4 regions of the Glaciecola sp. 2405UD65-10 genome follow, and region 4 is predicted to be linked to each of the others. Evidence: predicted binding sites of a transcription regulator. Region 4 holds the regulator's gene; each other region holds the start of a gene.

Region 1 (6,160 bases), on a different contig from region 4:
ATCGTTCTAAACGTTTCTGTGCTAAATACGGTGCCCTGTGTTGCAAGCTTTCTAAATAAGGCTTTTGTAATATCGATCGACATTTTTGATAAACCACCTTGATCGTTATTTAACGATAAATCTTGGTGTTTGTGATCATACACACGCGCTATATCAGCTTGGCACAATCGATTGTGCGAATAATTGCGATGCATTTCAGAAAGTACACCAATCTCTAAACCCCAATCACTGGGAATACGAATATCGTTAAGTACATCACGTCTGAATGAAAATTCACCCGCTAATGGATAACGAAAGCTGTCCATAAACTCTAAGTAATCATTATGACCTAATGTGTGTTTTAAGGCGCGAAGCAGAGGCGTGACTAATAAACGTGATACACGTCCATTGACCTTTCCGTCGGCTACTCGAGCATAAAAACCTTTACAAAACTCGTAGTTAAATTGCGGATTAGCAACAGGATAAATTAAGCGAGCTAAAAGAGAGCGGTCATAAGTTAGAATATCGCAATCATGCAAAGCAACACTTTCTACTTTATTTGTTGCCAGTACATAACCCATGCAGTACCAAACGTTTCTGCCTTTGCCTAATTCTTTAGGCGCTAAGCCTAAGGCTTGTAACTCTTCATCCAAAGCTTTTAAACGCGGCCCATCGTTCCATAAAACGCAGTGGTCTTGAGGCAATGTTTTAAAGAAGTCCAATGCGTATTCAAATTGTGATTGTTCTGCTCTATCTAAACCAATCACTATTTGGCTTAAATAGGGAACCTTTGCTATATGTTCAATTGTAGCTGGTAGAGCTTTCCCTTCAAGTTCTGAAAATAAGCTGGGTAATATAAGCCCCATAGGGCGTCGACTAGAAAACTTTACAAGTTCGTCCTCTAACTCATCTAAGTCACGATGTTCAAGATTGTGCAGGGTAGTAACTATGCCATTTTGATAAAAGTCAGCCATTAACGTCCTCTATTTTTTCTCTGGAATCAATTGATTCATTACCTGAGACCAACCTTCTGGTCCATGTGCTTTACTCAAGTAGTTGTGTTTCGTTCTTTTCAACTGTGGTGCGCTGTGCACCGGAGATGATATTCTCACCGCAAAATCTGCTACTTCTAACATGTCGATATCGTTATTGCCGTCTCCTAAGGCAATGCTTTTCACATGCATCTCTTTGTGTTGTCTTTTATATTCATTACTGAGCCATTGAAGGGCTTTACCTTTATTGCTATCACCGCAAACGTGCAAAAAACGCCCGCCTTTTAGTGGGTGAGCTCCCATACTCTTAATATCGCTAATGAATTTTTCCTGTTGCGACTCACTGCCAGTCCAAAATAGTGGCTCTGAATATTGGCGGGTCGCGGCAAGCTCAGCTTTTTTTACGCTTAAGCCGGTAAGTTCAACAATTCGGTTAATATCCATATCACTAAATGCTTCGTACTGATCTGGATAGTTATATTTAATTCGTTTAATTAAGTCTTGCCAATATGATCTTGGTTGTGCAAAAGACTTTACCCAGTAACCATTTTTCCAAACGGCTCCGCGAGGCTTCTCGGGAAGAAACCCTTTGGGCATATATACAGCGGCACCATTTTCAGTGATGAATCCGCTGCTTAGTTTCATCTCTTCAAGTAACTCTTTTACTTCTGCAAACGTTTTACTGGTATTGGGTATTATAGGTATTCCTGCTTCAGTTAAACGTGCCATACACTCACTGGCATTTTCAAAACTATAAGTGTAGTGATCAAGTAAAGTGCCATCAAAATCTGTAAAGACTAGAATTTGAATGTTGGTAGCTAATAAGGTGTTCTCAGACTGCATATTTAGTTGGTTTGACAAGAGTGAATACCACGGTTTTTGTCGAGTTCAAATACAAAATCAGATCGACTAGGCAAAATTTCTAGAGCATGCTCAGTTAAACGTTGGTAATGCTGAATAAAAGCATCAATTTGTTCATCAGTCATGGTCTGCTCAGTAGGAAGATTTTGTTGTTTTAAGCGTTCAATCAATTTATGTTCTTGCTCACAGCGCCACTGATACACACAGTCAAAACTAGGTGCTTTCAACATTACCAGCTGATCCATTTTTGCAAATATTTCATGATAATCTGAAGCCAAAGCTTTGTTTACATAAGCACGCCAGTCCCCGTTAGGGTCTTGTGTTTCTTCCATGCTATTAACTGCTTGTGTTAGCTGTTGATTTGATTGAGCATTTATTCCAACGCACCATCCTTCTAATATTACAATATCATATTTTTGATTAATATCACGCCATTGTGACGTTGGTGCTACATCATCAATAGATTTTATAAAAACAGGTAGCACACAAGCTTGATTTTGCAGTAAAGCATCAATGCTTGATGCAAGTAAGGCCGTGTCATGAGTCCCTGGAACGCCGCGGGTGGCAAAAAGAGGATGGATGTTTTCAGAAAGAGCTAAGCGCTTTTGTTTTGACAAGTAAAAGTCGTCAATTGACATGCCAATGCTTGGTTTGTCGAACACTCGGCTTAACAATTCAACTAATAAACCCGTTACCGTTGATTTCCCTGAGCCTTGGCTACCGTTTACACCAATGAAAATTGTTTTGCCTGCGTTATTTTGGTGCGCTGCCAACGCTTCCGTTAAAGGTATGAACCATTTTAGTGCAAAGTCAAAATAGCTATCAGGTAATTTTTCGCTCTGAATATATTCAGATAAAATTAGATCCCTTGTACTCAAGTTTAACCCCTATGCACGTTGGTTATGCTGTAACTTATGTTTAAGCAATTAATTAGAAACTATCAGCTTAACAATTACAGTCAAATACTTTATGAATACCTAAGGACTAACAAGTTTAATGCCAACTAGCAAAACGATTCGATATTAAGACTTTTATTACTTAACTTGCGATTATTACGGCTCTTTTTGGTCTAGGGTAACCTTCTATTGTTTTACTTGTATCCTTAGGATCTAGAAAGTCTTGCAAGGAATGGTTATCCATCCATTGTGTTGCGCGTTGCTCTTTTGTACTCGTTATATCTATGTCTACGCAGCTAACGGTTTTGAAACCCACGCGATTTAACCATAAAGTGAGTGCTGAAATACTCGGTAAATACCAAACGTTACGCATTTGTGCGTATCTGTCGGTGGGCATAAACACGGTCTGTTCGTCTCCATCTACCACTAAGGTTTCTAGTATGAGCTGGCCCTTAGGTGCTAATTGCGCTTTTAATTCTTTTAAAAACTTAATTGGGTCAGTTCGATGATATAAAACACCCATTGAAAAAACAGTATCGAAATAATGACTAGCAGGAAGGTCTTCAATGCCAAGTGGAAGGTATTGAATGTCAAAGTCATGATTGTAGCGATTAAAACAATGGAACTGGTAAAAAAAGAGACTCGTAGGGTCAACGCCAATGACTTTTTTAGCGCCTGCTTCAGCCATTCTAAAGAGGTGATACCCACTGCCGCATCCTACATCAAGTACCTTTTTATCTTTTAAGCTTTCAATATGCGGAAGTACTCTGTCCCATTTCCAATCAGAGCGCCATTCTGTATCTATTTCTATAGAAAAGAATGTGAAAGGCCCTTTGCGCCAAGGCATAAATTGCTTAAGTATAGAACTTGTTTTTTGAACATTCACTTCAATTGAATTATCTATAGGGCTCACAAGCACATTATCATTAATTATTAAACTTGCTTGGTCAGAGGAGGGCAGTTGATTTAATTGTTTCTGCCAACGCTTTTGATTAGCCACATCACTGTTCTTTTCCCAATCATTTAATTGGGGCATTAATGCGCTAATCCAAGATTCTAAGGCGGTGCCAATAATGGACTGATAAAAATCGCTTTTCCAAGTAAATGTGTCGTGGCTGTTATTCGTCATAATCAAACTACTTAATTGCTATTAAAGATAAAAAGTTAAACTGCTGATACCAAATGGTGAGTGCATTAAATCCAGCAGTATTCAAACGTGCTTTGTGCGTTTCTATTGTGTCGAGTTTCATAACATCTTCTAGAGCACTTCGCTTTTGGCTAATTTCTAAGTCTGAATAGCCATTTTCACGTTTAAAATTATGATGAAGATCTATAAGAAAATCGTCTATTTCACCATTCTCATGTTTGACTTTTTCGCTTAATATCAACATTCCACCAGGCTTAAGGTGCTTGTAAACTTTATTGATAACGCTTTGGCGTAGGGTGGGTTCAACAAATTGTAAAGTGAAGTTAATAACCACCAAATCGCACGATTTAAGTTCTGCGTTTATTAAGTCACCTTGCTGCAATTCTATACAATGTCCATAATTGAAAGCGTTAATATGCTGCGAACATTTTTCAATCATTGCGGCGGAATTATCAATCCCTATTATATAAGGTGACTTAGAAAACGTTTGCTTGGCAATTGATAAACTTACGCTTCCTAAAGAACAACCTAAATCATATACCACAGGTTTGTCTGCACAATGTTGCTTCGCTATTTTGCCAATACCATCAATAATACTGGCGTAACCAGGCACTGAACGGTTAATCATGTCGGGAAAAACGTCAACCACTTCTTTGTTAAAGGAGAAACGCGCTAAACTCTCTTTGGGGCTTGAATATATCGTATCAGGTTTGTTTAGATTGGTTTTGTCAGTCATGTTATTTGTGCGTTTGCATCCCAAAATCGTGTTTTTCTTACCTTTTACTAGCGCAAAGCTTTATTTAATGCCCTAGCAGTTATATATTAGTATTATATCGCATGTCCTTTATTTAGTGTATGCAAATTCGTGTGCGTGTAATTTGAGTATTAATGTAAAAGTTACTTTACGTTAATAATATGCTATAAAAACGTGAATAAGTATAAATAACAATAAGAAGTAACCTTTTATGATGAAGTATTTAATAGCTGATGATCACCCCTTGTATAGAGAAGCGTTGAAGGGAGCTCTACAAAATGAGTTTCCTAAAGTCTCTTACTTGGAGTCTGATTCGTTTGACAGCACATTAAAAACCTTAAGAACACAGCGCAACGTTTCGTTGTTGTTGTTGGACTTGTTTATGCCTGGCTGTGATAACTTCTACGGTTTGCTTCGTTTGCGCCAATTGTTCCCAGATTTACCTATTGTAGTGATTTCGGCGGCTGATTCTATTGATGTTATATCTCAGGTTATGGAATTTGGCGCCAATGCATTTGTTCCTAAAACCAGTCCAACCTCTGATATGACCCTAGCTATTGAAAGCGTGCTTAATAAGCAGAATTGGTTACCCGAAGGCGTGAGCGAACAACTCGCTAATGTTGAGGTTGAAGCGGTAGAAATTGCACAAAAAGTGCGCGAACTCACGCCTAAACAGTTTCAAGTTTTATTATTAGTTAAACAAGGGATGATGAATAAGCAAATTGCTGACACACTGAGTGTGACAGAAGCTACCGTTAAAGCCCATATAAGCATGTTGTTTAAGCGTCTAAATGTAAAATCTCGCACGCAAATATTAGTCGCACTAGAAAATCTACAACTTGAGTAATAAGCACAGTGAGCGCATTTCCTTTAATAGACCTTCATAGGCATCTTGACGGGAACGTTCGTATACAAAGTATTATAGCTTTGGCGAATAAACATAATGTTGTTCTTCCAAGTACTCATTTTGATACGCTAAGCAAGTACGTTCATATTCAAGACAAAACGTCAGATTTACTTGCGTTCCTGCAAAAACTAGATCTTGGCGTTTCTGTTCTTGGCGACTTAGACGCATGTAATCAAATTGCATATGAAAACGTGCAAGACGCAATTTCTGAAGGCTTGCATCACGTTGAGCTAAGATTCTCTCCTCGCTATATGTCACAAGCTTTTGATTTGCCTATGCAAGGCGTGGTTGAAGCGGTAGTAGATGGTGTTAGGTCAGCAAATATCGATTTTCAATACAACGCCAAGCTCATTGGTATTTTAAGCCGCACCTACGGTGCAGATAAGTGTGAAGAAGAACTGCAAAGTTTGTTAGCGCTTGAAAATGGTGTAGTCGCAGTTGATTTAGCCGGCGATGAAAAGGGTTATCCCGCGGCATTGTTTACAACACATTTTAACATAGTCAAAGATGCAGGCCTTAAAATTACCATTCATGCGGGTGAGGCTGAAGAAGCAAACAGTATATGGGATGCTATTCATTTATTGCATGCAGATAGGATAGGGCATGGCGTAAGCGCGTATAAAG
Region 2 (6,160 bases), on a different contig from region 4:
ATGATGTATCATCAGTAAATGATGAGTTAATGATTGAAAACGAAGCTGAATAATCATTGTATCTGCATCAAACTGTATCTTGCGAAATGATAGCTTACTTCTAATCAAAGCATCATAGCAAAACAGTTAAAAAAGCCGAGAGTCAGCTTTCGGTTTTTTTGTGCGCGCATAGTCAATTGGCTTAAGCGCTATTTATGAGGCAATGAAAAATGGTTTTGGATACTAGGAATTTGGTCATCTAAGTGATGATTTACATACAAAATTGTTGTATTTCCTTCCCGCGCCAGTAACTCAATTAATGCTAAGACTTTGATTCGGTTGATATCGTCTAAGCCATTACAAGGCTCATCTAGTATAAGTAAGGCGGGGTGTTTAACCATAGCGCGAGCAATTAACGCTACACGTTGATCACCAAAGGATAAATCATGAAAAGCGTCATTTGCTTTATGACTTAAGCCCATAACGCTTAGCCACTTCTGAGCGAGCTGAACTTGGTATTCCGTAGCTTGCTTATACAGCCCAATACTGTCGTAAAAGCCAGATAAAATTACGTTTAGCAAAGAGCATCCAACTTTGTAAGATAGGTGCAAAGCGTTAGATATGTAGCCAATATACTGTTTTATTTGCCAGATACTTTCACCATTTCCACGCTGATAGCCAAATACGTAAATATCATTCACATAGCATTGGGGATGGTCACCTGTAATTAGGTTCAACAAACAGGTTTTACCAGAACCATTTGGCCCGCTTAATCGCCAATGTTGCTGTGGCTCAATGGTCCAGTCAAGGTCCTCAAATATAAGGTTATCTTGATAAGCTACTTTAACTTTATTCAACTTTACTAAAGGGCCACTCTCATTTAAGAGAGGAGGAGCAAAACTGTCAGCATCTTTACCTGGAAGTTCAAGACTACTTTGTTGTAGATGCAAAACTTGTTTTATATGTGAAATATGGGCCGAAATGCCGTGTGGATCGGCAATTTGCCAGTGAATAGCTGCCGACTGCATCAGTATAAGGTGTTTTATGTAAGCTGGAATTTCGCTTAAACGATTTAACACAAAAACTATTGTTGTGCTTGCGGATAAATGCTGCAAAAGGTTGTTCAACTTTTCGCTTGATTGCGTATCTAAGCCGTCCCAAGGCTCATCCAATATAAGCATTTTCGGCTGTTGTAGAATAGCATTTGCTAACAGCAGCTTGCGTGTTTCACCGGTAGAAAGCCCTCTAAAAGGGTGTTCTAACTTGGCTTGAAGGCTCAATGCGTCAAGAACAGCTGTTACAAAAGGTGGGGCAATATCATTTTGCTTTATGTTTTGAAATAGTATTTCTTTTACCAAAGTGGGTTCAGGAATAACATCAAGAATGTCAGCGCAGTCTTTTTGATCTTCAGCTTCAATTAAGGCTTGTTGCTGTTCAACTGATACCCAAGCAATGCTACTTGTCGCATCTCTTTCACCGCTTTTTAAATCACCCTCACCGGCCATTAAAGCCGCTAAGGCCGATTTGCCACTGCCATTAGCTCCTAAAATCACGCAATGCTGCAGCGCTTGAATCTGCACAGAACTCACTTTTAAATGATAGTGCTTTCTAAAAATCACATGGCAATCTTGAAGTGTTAATAAAGGCATAGAAAGAAAACTTGACTAAAAAACAATGGCGTAAGTGTAACAAATCATAGCAATTAGTCAGTATTCAATTTCGCAATTACTACGAACGAGCGTTATGTGAATAAGCTCTTAGTATGATTTTTCAATCAAACGCAAAGTTCCCGCAACAAGCGGGAACCTTTTTTAATAATAATTAACTAATAAAGCCTAGCTTTCTTTAACTTCTACACAATCAGTGCGCTCAATTTCTTCGCATACGGCTTCTTTAGTAACTGGCAAATTGTCTGTATCAATCAGTAAGGTCCAATAGTCGTTTTGCTTAGCAGCAACAGTTTGCTGGTTAATGATGTCATGCTCAGGCTTTAATGAACGAAGCCCAGCATAAAATGTACCTATGAAGATGCCTGGACTGATTAATGCAATAAACGTAAATGTGGGATTACTTTGCGTTAAAGTCGGGCCAAATAGCACTAACAGTAAAGCGATGAGTAAACCTATGCCTAAACCAATAGCTGCATATTTGACGTGCAAGTTAAGCATATTTGCACCAATTGCTCGGCTGTTGCCTTCAAGCTTTTGGCCGGTGGCTGCATCAGTAGGTTCAATTATCTTGATTTTGCTGTCTTTCAAACCTAATTTTCGTGCAAGAACGGCTTTTGCTTGTTTGACTTTATCTACTGAAGAATAAGTCGCAGCAATGCGCTCATCAAACGTATTATTCATAATGGCGGTCATGGTTATTTCCTCGCTTTAAAAAGAAAGAGCAATGGTTTACATCAAATCCCAAGCTTTCTTTACTTTATTTATAAGCTACTTGTTATTTACAGCGTAAATAGTAGCCTTGTAACAATGCTCGACACCTGCTTCGATGACGATACGTCGTTGTCGATTGAGCCTTTGACGGCACCTGCAGCAAATGCGGTGCTAATGCCTTTGGCTGAGCTCAACAACATGGTTGTTTGTCGTTTTGCTTCTGCTGAGCAGTGATTCGATAGCGCGTTTGCTGCTACGCATTTCTTTTCAGCAGTGTTTACGTCTTTTCGTTGTTTTTTTAAAAATAAATCCATGCTTCCCCCAGTGCTGAGCTTATACCGAAATGTCTTATTCTTTGAAGCGTGCAAGGCTTTTAGTAAAGCCAATTAGCCCTCTCACTTTTCTTAAGTATCTCAGTAAGCCGAATCCGCAAAGGGCGTTAACAGCTAACAGCACAATCACAACTAGAAGTGGCTGCATTATATAATGTAGTGCTATTCCAGCCAGTACGTTAAGTAAAAACCAAAACATACCCACTACACCTATTAGCATAATGCCACCTAACATAGCCACAAGCAGTGCGTTAAAGCTTAACTTCGCCTCCTCACCCGCTAATTGGGCTAAAGCTTCATAGCGTTGCAATTTAGATTTTACGAATGCATCGATGCTTTCATAGCTTGCTCTAAAAGACGCTTCGTTGTTAAGGTCGGTTTTGTTGGTGCCAGCACCACCGGACTGATGTCCGGTAGTGGCCGATTCTGCATTTGCTTGATTCATTTGCGCTTACCTTCTGAAGAAGACGTTCTATTTTCTTCTTAATACTGCGCTAAATAACATACCTGCAGCAAAGGCAATACCTGCTGTGGCAATTGGGTTTTCAGTCGCGTACTTTTTCACACCCGACTCTTCCCATTTAGCCTGCGCCTTCGCTTGGGCTTCTTGAATACTTTGCGTGCCGTTTTGTGCGCCACTGCGCAAGCTTTCTTCCGTGCTAGCGGCTTTTTGAGCAAGCGTATCTACTGATTCATGTAATGTGTCGCGCACTTTATCAATCACAGGATGTTCACTGTTTGCAGTTTTTGTATTTGTAGTATTGGTAGTTGCTTTTGCTTGTGCCATCTTCCTTTCCTCTTTTTGCTAAAAATATGGTTGATTAATCTGTGTAAACTTATTCGCGGCTTATCACTAAGCGTCCATTTCCGCGATATATTTTGACGCTAATTTGCTTTTGTCTTGCTCGCTTAAGGTTTTTCCAGCTTGTTGAAAAAACTCTCTCTCTTCTTCCGCCAAATGATGCTCAACTTTTTCAGCAAGCTTTTTGAATGTACTCAACCAGGCAGGAGAGCTCTTTTCTGTATCTTCTAAAGTGGCAATAAATTCGTCAATTTCATGATGCTCAGCAATGCCGTGGCGTGATAGCTCAATGGTATCGTCTGCTTGCATCAGCGGAGCGTAGAAGTGTCTCTCTTCTGCAATCGCATGGCTTTCGAGCTCTTCTTTTAACTGGGTGAAATATTCATCTCTTACCGAGGTGTCACCACTTGTTTCAAGTAAAAGCTTGATAAGAGCGCGTTGCTTATCATGGTCTTTGCGTAGAGCTTCAAAAATTTTCATACTTATTTTCACTATTATTTTTGGGAATTACTGACTACTGTTTCAAGTTGCGTGCCAGTAAAAATATATAGTTAACACTATGATTAATATGATTTTAATTTTTGAGGTGATTTATGGTGAGGGGTATAAATGAAATATATACAAGCCTGTGATGCAAAAATTACAGGCCCGTAAATTATAAGCACTACGCGTAGTGAGCTAAGCAGTTTTTTAAAATTTCTTTGTCGATGGGCTTTATAAGATGATCACAAATTTGATGTTGCTGCAAAATCGCTGGGTCGGGTTGATTACCGCTCAATATAATGACATTACCCTTAACTGGCTTTGCAAAAAATTGTTCAACTAAGGTGTCGCCCGACACATCGGGTAAGCCTAAATCTAGCAGGTGCAGCGCAATATTGGTATTTGAATGCGCTTGGCTAATGGCCTGCTCTCCCGTAAATGACTGGACTACTTCAAAGCCGAGTTGTTCAATCATTAAGGTCATAATGGTAGCGCTGTCTTCATCATCTTCTATTAAATGTACTACAGGAGAACCATTATGCTTACCGGCAATGCTTTCTTCTATAAGCGCTTTTTCTAGTAGCCCCCATAGTTCGATTTTATCAAGGGGCTTGGAGATTAACTGATCAAAACCGTCTTTTTTAAGTTCATCAAATAGGCCTTTATTTACGGCAGCGGTCATCGCAATAATATGGCAGGTATTTCCTTGTGCACGAAGTGCGCGAACTGTTTCAGAGCCAGTGAGCGCTGGCATGTGTAAGTCCATTAAGATCAGTTCAATAGGCGTGCCTGTCTCGTTAGCTTCTTTTACTTTTGCTAGCGCTTGTTCGCCATTACTCGCAAAAGTTACTTTAACACCCGTTTCTTTTACAAAATATCCCGCCAACTGGCGAATTTCAAATACATCATCCACAATTAATACATGCCCATTAAGGCTTGGGATAATGCTGGCTTTTTTGCTTCTATATTGGCGATTAAACTCGTAAACAGCGGTTTCGCTCGAGGTGGGTTTGCAAGGAAATGATAAAGTAAATAACGAACCTTTACCCATGACTGATTCCACTTCTAAGGTGCCCTGCATTTGCTTCACAATTTCTGCGGTTATAGAAAGTCCAAGGCCTGCACCACCGGCCTTTCTATTTGTTACATCTTCTATTTGGGTAAATGGCGCGAAAATCTGCTCAATTTCTTTTTCTTCCATCCCTATGCCGGTATCTTGGATGTAAATATTCAACTGGTAGGTAGGGGCGCTAGAACCGGCTATGTCTTGTTTGAATTCTTCTAACTCTAAGGTGACGCGAATGCCGCCTTTATCAGTAAACTTTATGGCGTTGCCAATAACATTGACCATAACTTGCTTAAACCGAACTCCATCAAGCTCTATATTGACGGGTAAAGGTGTATCAGCGCTAAACTCAAGATACAGACCCTTATCAACGGCATTAACCGATAGTAAGGAGTTAACGTCAATCAGTAATTCTTGAAGATCGGTAGGGCTTATTTTTAACTCAAATTTATCTGCGGCAATTTTTGATAAATCAAGCACGTCATTAAGTAAATTCAGTAAGTGCTTTCCATTATTGGAAATTACGCCCAATTCATTATGAAATTCAGAAGTAGATTCTTTTTCAAGTAATAAAGAAGTATAGCCCAAAATAGATGTTAGGGGGGTTCTAAGCTCATGGCTTAAGTGGGCAATGAATTTATCTTTGGCGGTATTTTCCGCTTCATTGCGTTTACTCAGTACGCGTGCAAACTCAAGCTCTTTTCGAGCTATTGCGTATTGCACTGATTTTTCGAATATTTCTTCATCAATGCTTGATTTCATTACAAAATCTTGAGCACCGCTTTTTATAGCCTGCTTGGCAACTTCGTTGTCATCTTGGCCTGTTAGCATAATTATAGGAGTTGCTAATTCGGCTTCAGAAACCGCCTCTAAAATTTCAATACCTTCATAACCAGCAAGCCTATAATCTAAGATGCACAAATCAAAAGTGCGTTCTTTTAGCAAGGTAATTGCATCATGACGTAAGGAACAACTTACAAATTCACAGCCCGATGCAACAATTTGGCTCAGTCTATCTTCAATTAAAAACAAGTCATCTTCATCATCGTCAATAATTAAAACAGATTTGACTGAGTCCATTGCGCATCCTTGTGTGAAACGTAATTCTTTAAAATAT
Region 3 (6,160 bases), on a different contig from region 4:
GACTTTTTCGTTGCCGTTAAAATAAATCAGCACGTTGCGGCAAAATATAATGTCAAATTTGCCCAAGGCTAGGTAATTATCGAGTAAATTAAAACGCTTAAAAGACACCATTGACTTAAGCTTATTATCAACAGACATTTGCTTAGTGCTGCTATTGGTGAAATATATTTTTTTTTGGCTTTCAGCTAAGCCTCTACTAAGTGCCAGTTCATCATAAATCCCTTCCTTTGCATGCGCTATCATTTTTTGAGAATAGTCTGTAGCGACTATTTCAACACGCTCTGAAAAAGCGCCTGGATGTTTACTTTGAAAATCGCAAATAGTCATTGCAATTGAATATGGTTCTTGGCCTGATGCACATGCACTGCTCCATATTCGCAAACGTTTTTGCTGCTGAAATAATGAAGGTAAAATAGCGTTACTCAGTAAGCTAAATGGATAGCCGTCACGAAACCAGAACGTTTCGTTTGTAGTCATTAACTCAAGGCATCTATCGCTGATCGCTTTATTTTTGAGGGACACTACATCTTGGATAAATGTATTTATATCAGCATACTGGCAATCTCGCGCAATCGCAGTTAAACGGCTACGCACTAAATACTGCCTATTATCACCTAGCACTATCCCTAACTGTTTTTGCAGGAATTGGGAAAAAGCAAGATATGATTGCGGGCTTAAGTCTGCTGACATTAATAATGGCTACTGTTTTAAATCAGTAAGTAGCCACTTTTGTACTGCGCCGGCAAGTTCATCTGGATGAAATTTAGCAATGAAATCATCAGCACCCACTTTTGAAACCATCGCTTGGTTAAAGACCCCACTTAAAGAAGTATGTAAAATCACTTGTAAGCGATGTAATTCAGGCGTGTTTTTAATTTCAGCGGTTAGCGTGTAACCATCCATTTCAGGCATCTCTATGTCAGACACTATTAACGCAACTCGGTCCGTCACATCTCCGGTTTCAGATGCAATCTCTTTTAATCTGTTAAGTGCTTCTAGGCCATTTTTTGCCATTTCAATCTCTAAGCCTAGAGTAGACAAAGCCTTTTTAACCTGATTACGAGCCACTGACGAATCATCTGCTATAAAGATGATTTTTTCAGTGTTGGTGCCTACATCAACGTTGTCGGTTATTTCTTTACTTACATCAGTATTGAGAGGCGATATCTCGTTTAGAATTTTTTCTACATCAAGTATTTCTATTAACTCACCTTCTACCTCGGTAACAGCGGTTAAATAACTAGCACTACCAGCTCCTTTTGGAGGCGGCATAATTGCATCCCAGTTAGTGTTGATAATGCGCTCAACGGAACCGACTAAGAAGCCTTGCACCGAACGGTTGTACTCCGCAATAACGATAAAACCATTTTGCAAGTCTTCAATAGGTTTTCCGCCTGTAGCCATGGCCAAGTCTATCACCGAAATTGTTTGCCCACGAATATGAGCCACGCCCCTTACTAAAGCGTTAAGCTTTGGAATAGAGGTTAACGGGGGGCACTGTAAAACCTCACGTACCTTAAATACATTGATTCCAAATCGTTGCCGCGAATTCAAGCGAAATAACAATAATTCTAATCGGTTTTGACCCACTAACTGCGTGCGTTGATTGACCGAGTCTAAAATACCTGACATACAAACCCCCGTTTTAGGCATGATTGTTGCGTTGTAAGCTTGTAAACATATTTATCACAGCTGTGGTGCCATAGTTATGACGCTACATACAATACAATAGCGGTAAGCGCTCATTATAGGCTGCTTGCACAAAGGCAAATAAATTATGATGTTAACAATTCAATATTCAAAGTTATCGGCTGCTATAGGCATAGTCTTTACGTGTTTTTTAATAAGTTTTATCTTTGTACCTAAATCCTATGCCATGCAAATGTCTTCACATCAACAACTAGCTGAACAAGTTGAAGATTATTTACTTCAGCACATTGACATAGATGGTAGCGAAAACACTAAAATTCTAGTGCGTGAAATTGATGAACGTATCAATATTCCAAACTGTAGCGAAGCCTTCGTATTTACGAGCAATAATATGCAGGCTAAGCAGTCAAATGTGTCAGTGAAAGTACAATGCCCTAACACCCAGTGGTATTTGTTCACCCATGCTACCGTGTCTATTATTAAACAAGTCGTAGTCGCCAATGACAATCTTAGCCCAGGCTCTTTGCTGACTAAAAACAACATTCAAGTAGTAGAAATAGATAAAAATAAATTGCGAGGTTCAACATTTTCCTCCTTAGATGAAATTCTTGGCGCGCGTATTAAACGACGCGTTCGTACAGGTAATATTATTAGCGATAGAATGCTGTGCTTTATCTGTAAAGGTGACCGCGTCACAATTGCAGCCGTAAGCGGCGGTTTGTCTATTCAAGTTTACGGGGTAGCAGAAGAAGACGGTGTGTTAGGGGAAACCATTCAAGTGAGAAACCTTTCATCCGATAAACTAGTATACGCCAAAGTAGCTAGTACTAGCGAAGTCCAAATACACATCTAAAGGTTTAGTTGGTACAAAGTTTGCTTGCACTACTAGTAGAAGTAAAAAAAGATGCGCGTCGGTACGGTTTTAAGCATTATCTGTAGTGTTCTAGCAGCAAATTGATGTTTAATTTGACGGGGCTTAGTGAAAAGTGACATTATTTTGTCAGTTTTTTTAGAATTAAGCCTAAAGAAATAAAATCGTAGGTCGATATCATTTACAGAGGCAACAAAATTGGTAGGAAATTATGTCAATTAATAATGTAAACAATACGAACAAAGCTCAGTTAGACGCAGCTAAAGTTGCACAGCAACAAGTGTCTAGCCAAACTGGTAGCTCATCAGCTCAGGTTTCAAGTGAAAAAGCTGCGCCTGCTAAACAAGACTCGGTATCTTTAACGCAGTCTGCACAACAGCTGTCTAATGTGCAAAAGAAAGGCTCTGAAGCGCCGGTTAATCAAGAAAAAGTGGATCGCTTGAAAAAAGCCATTTCAAATGGTGAGTATCAAGTTAATCCTGAATTATTGGCTAAGAAGATGGCCAGTTTAGAATCACAGCTATTAGGCGTGAGAGCATAATAAATTATGAAAACTAGTCTTGAGAATGCAATTGCAACACAACTTGGTCATCTCCGAGATTTAAAAGCGTTGTTGGAACAAGAGCTTCATTTAATCAGCTCTCGAGAGCCGGAAACACTTATGCAGCTTTTGCAAGATAAGCAAAGCCTGCTTGATACAATAGAATCTCAAGATTCTGCCGTTGAAACGCTCTACCAAAGAAGTTCTGACTCTGGCTCTATACCAGATATTTGCGAAGAACTTTTGCAAAGCTGTAAACAAGTATTGTTTGAGTGTAAATACTTGACTCAAATTAACGCAAAATCAGTTGAGCAAGGACAGCTAAGATTGGTTCATCTACGTAATTTCATGATGGAATTACGCGCGAAGGAATCAATGACCTATGATCGCTCGGGTAAAACATCGGGTGATAGTTCAACTAAAGGCTTTAGAGCCTAGCAAGCCTCTTAAATAATTTCCCATAAAAAAGCACGTTTCATAACGTGCTTTTTTGTGCTTAAATTTCACTAAACAACTAGTAGTAAGTAACCTTTCTTATTTTTCTAGGTTGAGCAATTGATAAATACAAATCATGCACTTTAGCCATATCGAGTTCTAGCTCGGTTGCGTAAGTATCATTGCCAACGGGGTAGCTTTTTACTACTCGAGCACCTCTAATAACACCCTCAACCGATGACTTTAGCTTGTTATCGGTGAGCACCATGTTGGCGAGTTCTTGCTGGCCGTCAACTTTTTGCCCATAAACTTGTTCTGCTAGCTCTCTGTAAGCATCCAGTTTAGACGCTTTAATTGCCATTAATCGCTTACTTGAATCATCCAAAGCTAATTGCGCATTAATAGGCGCATAGCCAACCGCATTCAATACGGGGTAGTTTTCAGGCTCAATCGTTTCCCACTCAACATGTTTACTGATCATGCTCCCACATCCGCTCAAACTTAAAGATAAGGCAATAAAGCTTGCTCGTAAAAGCAACTTAGGCGTGATCACAAACGGGCTTTTAATTTGTGTGGTGTGTAATTTTTCATTGGCGTTTTTTAACATATTTACTATCCAATTAATGCCAACACATGTATGCACAGCGGCAAACGTATTGAACAAATGACTTTATAATATTGAGTGTTTAGCAAAGCTTGTGCCAAGGCTAAACTTAAAATCTGTTTACCATAGTAATTAATGACTAATGGCATACAATTTGTATAGGAAGCACTAAGAGCGCAACAGTATTAATTGGAGATTCGCTATGCTTCACCCTTCTCTCAACAGTTTATGCAAAATAGCTGGATTTATTTGCTTAGTATTTGCAATGTGCATGGCAAAACCGGCGAAAGCAGCTTGGTTTTCAGCGTCAGGACAAGCGGTTATTGTAAATGGCAATAAAGAGCAAGCGCGGAAGCAAGCTACTCAAGAAGCAATCAAACAAGCTTTGTTGTTTGCTGGCGCATCGGTTAGAAGCGTGCAGCAAATGACAAATGGCTTGCTGATGGACGAACACTTAGAAATTCGTGCTACCGGGGAAGTTAACACTATTCAGCTAATAGATGAAATATATAATGACGGTATTGTAACGGTATCCATAAGGGCTGATATTTTTGCCCAAGACACCCAGTGCAGTGCCGCTGATTATACCAAAAAGTTATCAACTACCTATTTCCCAATTCAATTTCATGCACAAGCCTCTGACGGACAAATTCAAGCTTTAGGAAAGGTAAGCGCCATAAAGTTTCAAGAAATGATGGGTAAACTCACACCTAATATGGAATTATCGCATATTGACCCTTATGTATTTGACTGGCATCGTGCTGATATATCAAAGCAAGCCAAAGCTTTGGCGCAAAAATCTAATACTCAATACGTGCTCAATGTAGTAATCAATAATGTATCTGTTGAGCGATTTACCCCTTCTGGCTTTAACCCGTTTAAAGGTGAGCAAAGTATTCGAAGTTTTGATTTTACGGTAAGCTTAATAAATGGGGCAACTGGCGAGCAGCTTTATAGCCAAGATTACGAAAGCATTGCGCCATGGGAGTTTGAGTTTACGCGCGCGGTTGATGTGTCATCGCAAAGCTTTTGGCGCAGCCAATATGGTATTCAAGTACAAAAAATGATTCAAAAAAGCATTACCGACTTGGAAGAATTTGCCGTTTGCCAGCCGACTATGGGGCGAGTACTTGCCGTGGCCAATAATCAACTTCAAATTAATTTAGGGCGTACTCATCAAGTTCAAGTGGGGGACCAACTCACACTATTTAACGTTAAACAAATATCAGATACCTTCGGCCAGCAGTACCGCCAGTTTGTATTACACCCAACTACCTTGGTAGTTCGACAAGTATATAGCGACACAGCTACCGTTGAAGCCTCAGATAGAAGTCTATTAGGCAATGTGCAGGCAAATGACTACGTAGCAAGACAATAGCACTGTGCGCTCTTATTTTAACTCAATCGTAAAATAAGGTATTATTTTAATGTAATGCCGTTTTAAAAAGCGCACTTTTATTCTTCCTTGTGATCACACTGACTCATAGTGGCGTATTGGGTAATAGCTAAGGCGTGTATGAGCGAGCTTAATGCTGTACGAATTAAATGTAATTTGAGGGCAATGTACTATGACTTCTTCTGTTAATGATGACTTGTCGTTTTTTGAACAAATGCAAGACGTAAAGCCGTTGGCCGATATTAATCAAACTGCTAGTACTCGCCCTAAATCCAAGCAAGACTCCCTTGCCAAGCAACTCAAAAGACAAGCGCTAGAAAAGCAAATAGCCTTAGATGATAACGGCTTAAGTGTAGATTATGTGGTACCACTTGACCCCATGGATTACATTACATATAAGCAAGATGGGGTTCAGGAAGGAGTATATAAAAACCTGCGTTTAGGCAAGTATCATATTGATACTCGTTTGAGTCTCAAACACTTAAAATTTGATGAAGCGCGGCTAAGCCTTTACAACACCATAGTAGACTGTCATCAACGAGGAATTCGAACCCTTCTGATAGATCACGGCATAGGTTTGCAATCAAAGCCTTTTCCTGGCTTTATGAAAAGTTATGTGAATCAATGGCTAACTGAAATTAACTTTGTGATTGCGTTTCATAC
Region 4 (6,160 bases):
TGATAGTGAAACGGTGCCTATTAAGGCATCTTGTTTGTTTACCACATAAAGGGTGTCAGTGTTTTCTGGTAATTCTAGCTTTAAGCGCAAATAGCGTATTACTACGTCAACCGATACATCATCTCGCAGAGTGATGGTGTCGGTATTCATAATAAAGCCAGCGGTTTCTTCCCCGTATGACAACGCTTTTTCTGCTCGTAAGCGGTCTTGGGCGTCCATCGATTTTAAAATTTTATTTAAAACGTTTTCGGGCAGCGTACTTAAGGTTTCGGCTAAATCATCAGTATCCATGTCTTCAAGCGCGTCTACTACGCTTGCTGGAACCATGTTGCTTATTATACCGTTTCTTACATCTTCACTGAGCTCTTCTAACACATCACCATGAAAATCTGCATCAAGCATTTTCCATAAGTCAGTACGCGTTTTGGCGGGAGATGATTCAAGTAAAAGGGCGGTATCACCGGGGGGGATGTCATGCAATAGCTTGCGTACACGCACGAATGCGCCGGCGTTTAGTGATTTACTAATTGACGCTAGTCTGTCTTGTGTTGTCTTGTTTTCAATGGTTTCCGACATGCTCGTATCCAAGTGTTTCTGCTAGCGAGTTAGCAAAAGTATAGCATTATCTTAGTATTAAATGTATGAATTGTTGTAAATTCAGAGGCTTATTCGCCTTCATCAAACTTATTCGCAATTAGGTTTTCTATGTCGTCCATTGCCGCTTGGGCATCATCTCCTTTGCACTTTACGGTAACTTCTTTGCCCATTCCGCTTCCTAACATAAGCAAAGCAAGCACGCTATTTGCTGGCGCTGACTGCTCATCTTGCTCTATAAGTATTTCACTTTCGTATTGATTCGCCAATTCTACTAATTTAGTTGCGGCGCGCGCGTGTAAGCCCAATTTATTAATAATGGTTAGGGTTTTAACTAATTCCATTTGCACGCTCCGGTTTATTCATTGTTTTGAGCCTGCTTAACTTTTTCAATAGCGGCCTCTTCTATAGCCTCTTTTTCAGCTTGGGCTTTCTTGATTCGCTTAAGCTCTCGATGTTTAACTTGAACATCACCGTGGCTTTTTTTGAATGCTTCACTTAAGGCTTGAGAAACAAACACCGAGCGATGCTGGCCGCCCGTGCAACCAATAGCTACCGTTACATAACTTCTGTTATTCCTTTCCAAATGTGGCAGCCAGGTGGTAATGAAATTTTGGATTTGCCAAATAAGCTTCATCACTAAAGGTTGGCCTGACAAAAACAATTCAACTGGGCTATCTAAACCCGTATAAGGGCGTAAATCTGGGTCCCAATGAGGATTGGGTAAAAACCTTACATCAAATACGTAGTCGGCGTCTTTAGGTAAGCCATATTTAAAGCCAAATGATTCGAACACAATCACCAAATCAGAACTCTTCTTGCCTAGCACTCGTTCACGAATAGTTTCTGCTAAATCATGTACTGACAAATTATCGGTATTTATATGGAGGTCGGCTTTTTCGGCCACTGGCACTAAAATGTCACGTTCAGCTGCAATGGCGTCAACTAGTGAATTGTTAAGTTTGAAAAGGGGATGTAAGCGGCGAGTTTCGCTATAACGCTTTATTAATACATCATCGCTAGCATCAATAAATATAATGGTAATGTCCCAAAACTCGGGCAAATATTCTAGCAATTCGGTGATTTCATTTTCCGAATCGGGCATGTTACGCACATCTATACTTACGGCAACAAGTTCGTGTTGTTCGACTACCGTATTGGTAAGTGTGGGCAGCAGTGAAACAGGAATGTTATCTACGCAGTAATAGCCTAAATCTTCAAGTGCGCGAAGTGCAATTGATTTACCTGAACCTGAACGCCCGCTAATGATCAATAATTTCATAGTGTAAAACTCGCGTTAAATAAAAGGTGTTGCAGAGTGAGAAATTACGTGTTTTCAGTATAGAGTGCTTTTTGCAGGTAGTGAATCAATTTCACTCTTAAGCTAGGGCAGCCACTATTTCGTTTTTGTTTTCAGCTTTTCTTATTGCTTTTACAATGTCTTTATTGCTTAATTTTTTTGCTATGCCTGATAAAGCCTCAAGGTGCTGGCTAGTTTGTTCTTCGGGCACTAAAATCGCAAAGAATATATCAACGGCTTGACTATCAATTGCGTCAAAATCTATTGGAGAATTGGTTGTGAGTATTACTGCAATCATATGACTCAGACCTTTTATTCGGCCATGTGGAATAGCAATGCCATTTCCAATACCAGTACTGCCCATTTTTTCTCGACCTAATAGACTTGAAAGCACTTCTACTTGGTCAAGCTCAGGTGACTGCAATACAGCAATTTCAGAAATTTTTTCAAAAATTCGTTTTTTGCTATGGCACTCAACCGAACATTGAGTTCGGTCAAGTGAAATTATGTCATTTATGATCATAGTTAGTTAGCTTAGTGACGCTTAAGTTTTTCTTTGTGTTTAATAACTTGGCGATCTAGCTTATCAATTAAGCCATCAATAGCCGCATACATATCGGTGTGTTCTGAGTTAGCAAATACTTCACCACCACTCATGTGTACAGTGGCTTCCGCTTTTTGGTTAAGTTTTTCAACGTTAAGTATTACATGCACATTATTGATATGGTCGAAATGTCGTTCGAGTTTTTCAAACTTAGTGTCAACATAAGTGCGCAATGAGTCGGTGATTTCGACGTGATGACCGGTAAGGTTAATTTGCATATTGATGGTCCTCTTTGCCTTTTAGACAAGGCTTTTTCGTTGATTAGAAGGGGGAATGTTTAACGATTCCCGGTATTTTGCAATTGTTCGCCGGGCCACATTAATGCCCTGATCGGCAAGCAATTGCGCAATCTTGCTATCACTTAACGGCTTGTTCGATGGTTCATCAGCAACTAATTTTTTGATGAACGCACGAATAGCAGTAGAAGAACAATTTTCGCCAGACTCTGTAGATACGTGTGACGAAAAGAAATACTTAAGCTCAAATATGCCTCTTGGGGTGTGCATGTACTTTTGTGTTGTAACACGTGAAATAGTTGATTCGTGCATGTCTACCATTTCAGCCACATCGTTTAATACCATGGGCTGCATTTTTTCAGGACCTTGCTCAAAAAATTCACGTTGTTTAGCAACAATACAATGCGACACCTTCAAAAGGGTTTCATTTCTGCTTTCCAAACTTTTAATAAACCATTTTGCTTCTTGTAAATGAGACTTTATATATTGCGAATCGTTCGAATTACTGGTTTTCGATAGTTTCGCGTAGGTTTCATTTACGGTAAGGGCGGGTAGGGCTTCGTTGTTTAATTCAACTGTCCACACGCCTTTATTTTTGTAAACATTAACATCGGGGATAACATATTCAGGCTCTCTTGATGAAACTGCGCTACCCGGGCGAGGATTCAAGGTTTTCAATAAGCGCATGACTTCACGCAGTTGATCTTCCTTTAAACGCGTTTTACGCATAAGTGTACGGTAGTCTTTGCTGCTTAATAAGTCAGCGTGTTCTTCAATCAGTGAGCGGGCTTGCTCAAGCCATGGTGTATCGTTATCAAATTGTTGCAATTGCACCAATAAGCATTCTTGTACTGAACGTGCGCCTGCACCAATAGGGTCAAAACGTTGAATACGTTTAAGTACGCATTCTACTTCGTCTAAATCAATGTCTTCGTTATCTAAGCTATCTAATATGTTTTCACACGAACTGGTTAAATAGCCTGATTCGTCAATTGAATCAATTATGGCAATCGCTATTGACATGTCATTATCGCTAAAATGCGTCATTTCAGCTTGCCATAGCAAATGGTCTTGAATGTTTTCGGTAGTTTCGCCTTGGAATATGTAGTCGTCGTCAGGGCTTGAGCCGGTCATTTTAGTGGGGGCTGATGTAGAACCTAGGTAATCTTCCCATGAACTATCAAGCGGTAAATCATTGGGTAAATCGCGGTTTTCAAGTGCTTCATGTGCATCCATAGGATCAGGAACATCTTTTTCGCCACTACTTAAAGATGCATTCGCTTCGTTTACGCCTTCTATATTCGCTGAAGCTTGTTCTTTGTCAGTTCGGGAATCGAGCGTTTCGCCTCGGTCAGCGTTTTCATTGCTATAGTCTAATTCTACCGTCTCCAAAAGGGGATTGGATTCAATGGCTTCTTGAATTTCTTGTTGCAGATCAAGTGTTGACAGTTGCAGCAGCTTAATAGCTTGTTGCAATTGGGGGGTCATAGTCAATTGTTGACTGAACTTCAGTTGTAACGAGGGTTTCATTACTATCCTTCTACTGCGCCTATCTCAAGTATGTAAAACATCTACCTTACCTAGCGATTCCTATCATTAATGCTTATCATACTCCCTAATTAGGAAAAAAAAAGAGGTTTATAATGCAAATTGTTCGCCAAGATAAACATCTCTTACCGTTTGATTAGCAAGAACTTCTTCAGACGTGCCGCTAGCTATCAATTCTCCATGGCTCACAATGTACGCAAGCTCACATACATCAAGGGTTTCCTTTACATTATGGTCAGTAATCAAAACCCCAATGCCACGTTCTTTTAATTGGTAAATTATTTTTTTAATGTCATTTACTGATATTGGATCAACCCCTGCAAAGGGTTCATCAAGCAAAATAAACTTGGGATCAGCTGATAATGCCCGCGCAATTTCAACGCGGCGTCTTTCGCCACCTGATAAACTCATGCCAAGGCTGTTACGAATATGATTAATATTAAAATCATCAAGCAGTTCATCAGCTATGACTTCGCGCTGGTCTTTTGAAATATCTTTGCGAGTTTGCAATATGGCCATTAAATTTTCATACACAGTGAGTTTTCTGAAAATAGAGGCTTCTTGAGGTAAATAACCAATGCCATTTCTTGCACGCTCGTGCATAGGAAGGTGGCTTAAGTTCATTTGATCAATAAAAATATCGCCTTTATCTAGTGGTACTAAACCCACTATCATATAAAAAGTAGTGGTTTTACCTGCACCATTGGGGCCTAACAGACCAACAATTTGTCCTGTTGATACTTCAATGCTTACATCGCGCACAACTTGGCGAGATTTATACGATTTAGCTAAGTTTCTGGCGCACAGCGTACTGGTCACAAATACAATCCTTCAATAGCGTTGTTTATTGTTGTTCTGAATCAGACTTTTCTTGCGAAAATGCACCAGGGCTTATTACTGTAGTAACGGGGCCACTGCTGTTTTCATCAGATTCAGCTAAGATTTGCTCTTTCGCCATATCAAACAAAATAGAATCACCATCTACTTTCACATCGTTTTGCACAATAACGGCTTGGCCGCGAAGCGAAAGCGTTCTAGACGCTACGGTATATACAATTTTGTTAGCTCGTGCTTCTACTATAGTACCGTCTTCTAAGCGCTGCTTGTAACTGGCGGGGCTGCCGCTTGCTATAATGACTTCTTGGCGCTTGCCATTGGTAGCATCAAGTTCAACGCGGTCAGCAAGTAATTCTAGACTGCCTTGGCGAATAACCACATTTTCAGTAAAAATAGACGTTTTTTTCTTGCCATCAATTGCTTGGTGATTTGACGTAAGCGTAACCGGCAAATCAAAATCTTGTGCAATGGTTGATGTAGCACTGCTATCTTCTGCAGTTTGTGCCGCCATAGCGGGTAGGGCATGTGCGTGAAAAGTCAGCGCACAGGCTGCTGATATAAAAAGTAGCCCTAGGTGCTTAAAACTGGGGGTTAACTTGCGTTTTAACATGTTCTTTTAACTCGTATTGTTGGGTAACTAAATCACCAAATAAACCCACACTGGTAACTAAATAATCTTGCCCTTTAATTTCTACCACTTGGTCAGAAAACAGGGTCTTACTCTCTAAATCAATTTCAATAAATTCGGTAGCAATGGCTTTAACATACTCTTCACTGCGCAAATTAACAATTTTTACGTTTTTCTCAAGTTGTATTCTATTGTTGTTATGCAAGGTGCCTTCTTGAGCCGTAATTTGCCACGGTTGTCCATCATCTAAAAATAGCGTGTATACAGGGTTTTCAAAAATTGCAAAGCCAAGTTCTTCGTAATGCTCCATTTTATCAGCCGCTACTTGGTGACTTAATTTGCCGTTTTTATCGTATAACTTACTGTTTAAGTTTAGGGCACTATAATTTGGAATAAGTTCACGGTCGCCTTTT

The links. Region 4 encodes sigma-54, which starts transcription at its own class of promoters, with help from an activator protein. Its sites were predicted from a motif close to GTTGGCACGNNNNTNGNNT; they were not measured.
Region 1: ACOI22_RS02170 (kinase) is a predicted target of sigma-54. The motif match lies at 2,818-2,836, and genes of this name have one in related genera.
Region 2: ACOI22_RS12465 (hemerythrin domain-containing protein) is a predicted target of sigma-54. The motif match lies at 4,015-4,033, and genes of this name have one in related genera.
Region 3: ACOI22_RS05675 (flagellar assembly protein T N-terminal domain-containing protein) is a predicted target of sigma-54. The motif match lies at 4,243-4,261, and genes of this name have one in related genera.

The regions. Positions count from the first base shown of each region.
Region 1 is NZ_JBMEUF010000001.1:483,118-489,277, forward strand. It holds gene ACOI22_RS02160 (glycosyl transferase) at 1-953, opposite strand, end outside; gene ACOI22_RS02165 (HAD-IIB family hydrolase) at 963-1,832, opposite strand; gene ACOI22_RS02170 (kinase) at 1,817-2,710, opposite strand; gene cmoB (tRNA 5-methoxyuridine(34)/uridine 5-oxyacetic acid(34) synthase CmoB) at 2,871-3,857, opposite strand; gene cmoA (carboxy-S-adenosyl-L-methionine synthase CmoA) at 3,865-4,611, opposite strand; gene ACOI22_RS02185 (response regulator transcription factor) at 4,841-5,476, shown strand; gene add (adenosine deaminase) at 5,485-6,160, shown strand, end outside.
Region 2 is NZ_JBMEUF010000002.1:86,145-92,304, reverse strand. It holds gene ACOI22_RS12495 (BON domain-containing protein) at 1-53, shown strand, start outside; gene ACOI22_RS12490 (ATP-binding cassette domain-containing protein) at 189-1,628, opposite strand; gene ACOI22_RS12485 (hypothetical protein) at 1,815-2,342, opposite strand; gene ACOI22_RS12480 (hypothetical protein) at 2,429-2,674, opposite strand; gene ACOI22_RS12475 (hypothetical protein) at 2,709-3,137, opposite strand; gene ACOI22_RS12470 (DUF883 domain-containing protein) at 3,165-3,479, opposite strand; gene ACOI22_RS12465 (hemerythrin domain-containing protein) at 3,546-3,974, opposite strand; gene ACOI22_RS12460 (response regulator) at 4,159-6,123, opposite strand.
Region 3 is NZ_JBMEUF010000001.1:1,227,608-1,233,767, forward strand. It holds gene ACOI22_RS05645 (CheR family methyltransferase) at 1-690, opposite strand, end outside; gene ACOI22_RS05650 (chemotaxis protein CheV) at 700-1,632, opposite strand; gene flgA (flagellar basal body P-ring formation chaperone FlgA) at 1,778-2,503, shown strand; gene flgM (flagellar biosynthesis anti-sigma factor FlgM) at 2,733-3,062, shown strand; gene flgN (flagellar export chaperone FlgN) at 3,069-3,500, shown strand; gene ACOI22_RS05670 (LPP20 family lipoprotein) at 3,577-3,978, opposite strand; gene ACOI22_RS05675 (flagellar assembly protein T N-terminal domain-containing protein) at 4,304-5,479, shown strand; gene smrA (DNA endonuclease SmrA) at 5,670-6,160, shown strand, end outside.
Region 4 is NZ_JBMEUF010000003.1:42,992-49,151, forward strand. It holds gene mgtE (magnesium transporter) at 1-576, opposite strand, end outside; gene ACOI22_RS15415 (HPr family phosphocarrier protein) at 666-938, opposite strand; gene rapZ (RNase adapter RapZ) at 953-1,876, opposite strand; gene ptsN (PTS IIA-like nitrogen regulatory protein PtsN) at 1,974-2,417, opposite strand; gene hpf (ribosome hibernation promoting factor) at 2,429-2,716, opposite strand; gene ACOI22_RS15435 (RNA polymerase factor sigma-54) at 2,738-4,264, opposite strand; gene lptB (LPS export ABC transporter ATP-binding protein) at 4,373-5,101, opposite strand; gene lptA (lipopolysaccharide transport periplasmic protein LptA) at 5,127-5,729, opposite strand; gene lptC (LPS export ABC transporter periplasmic protein LptC) at 5,698-6,160, opposite strand, start outside.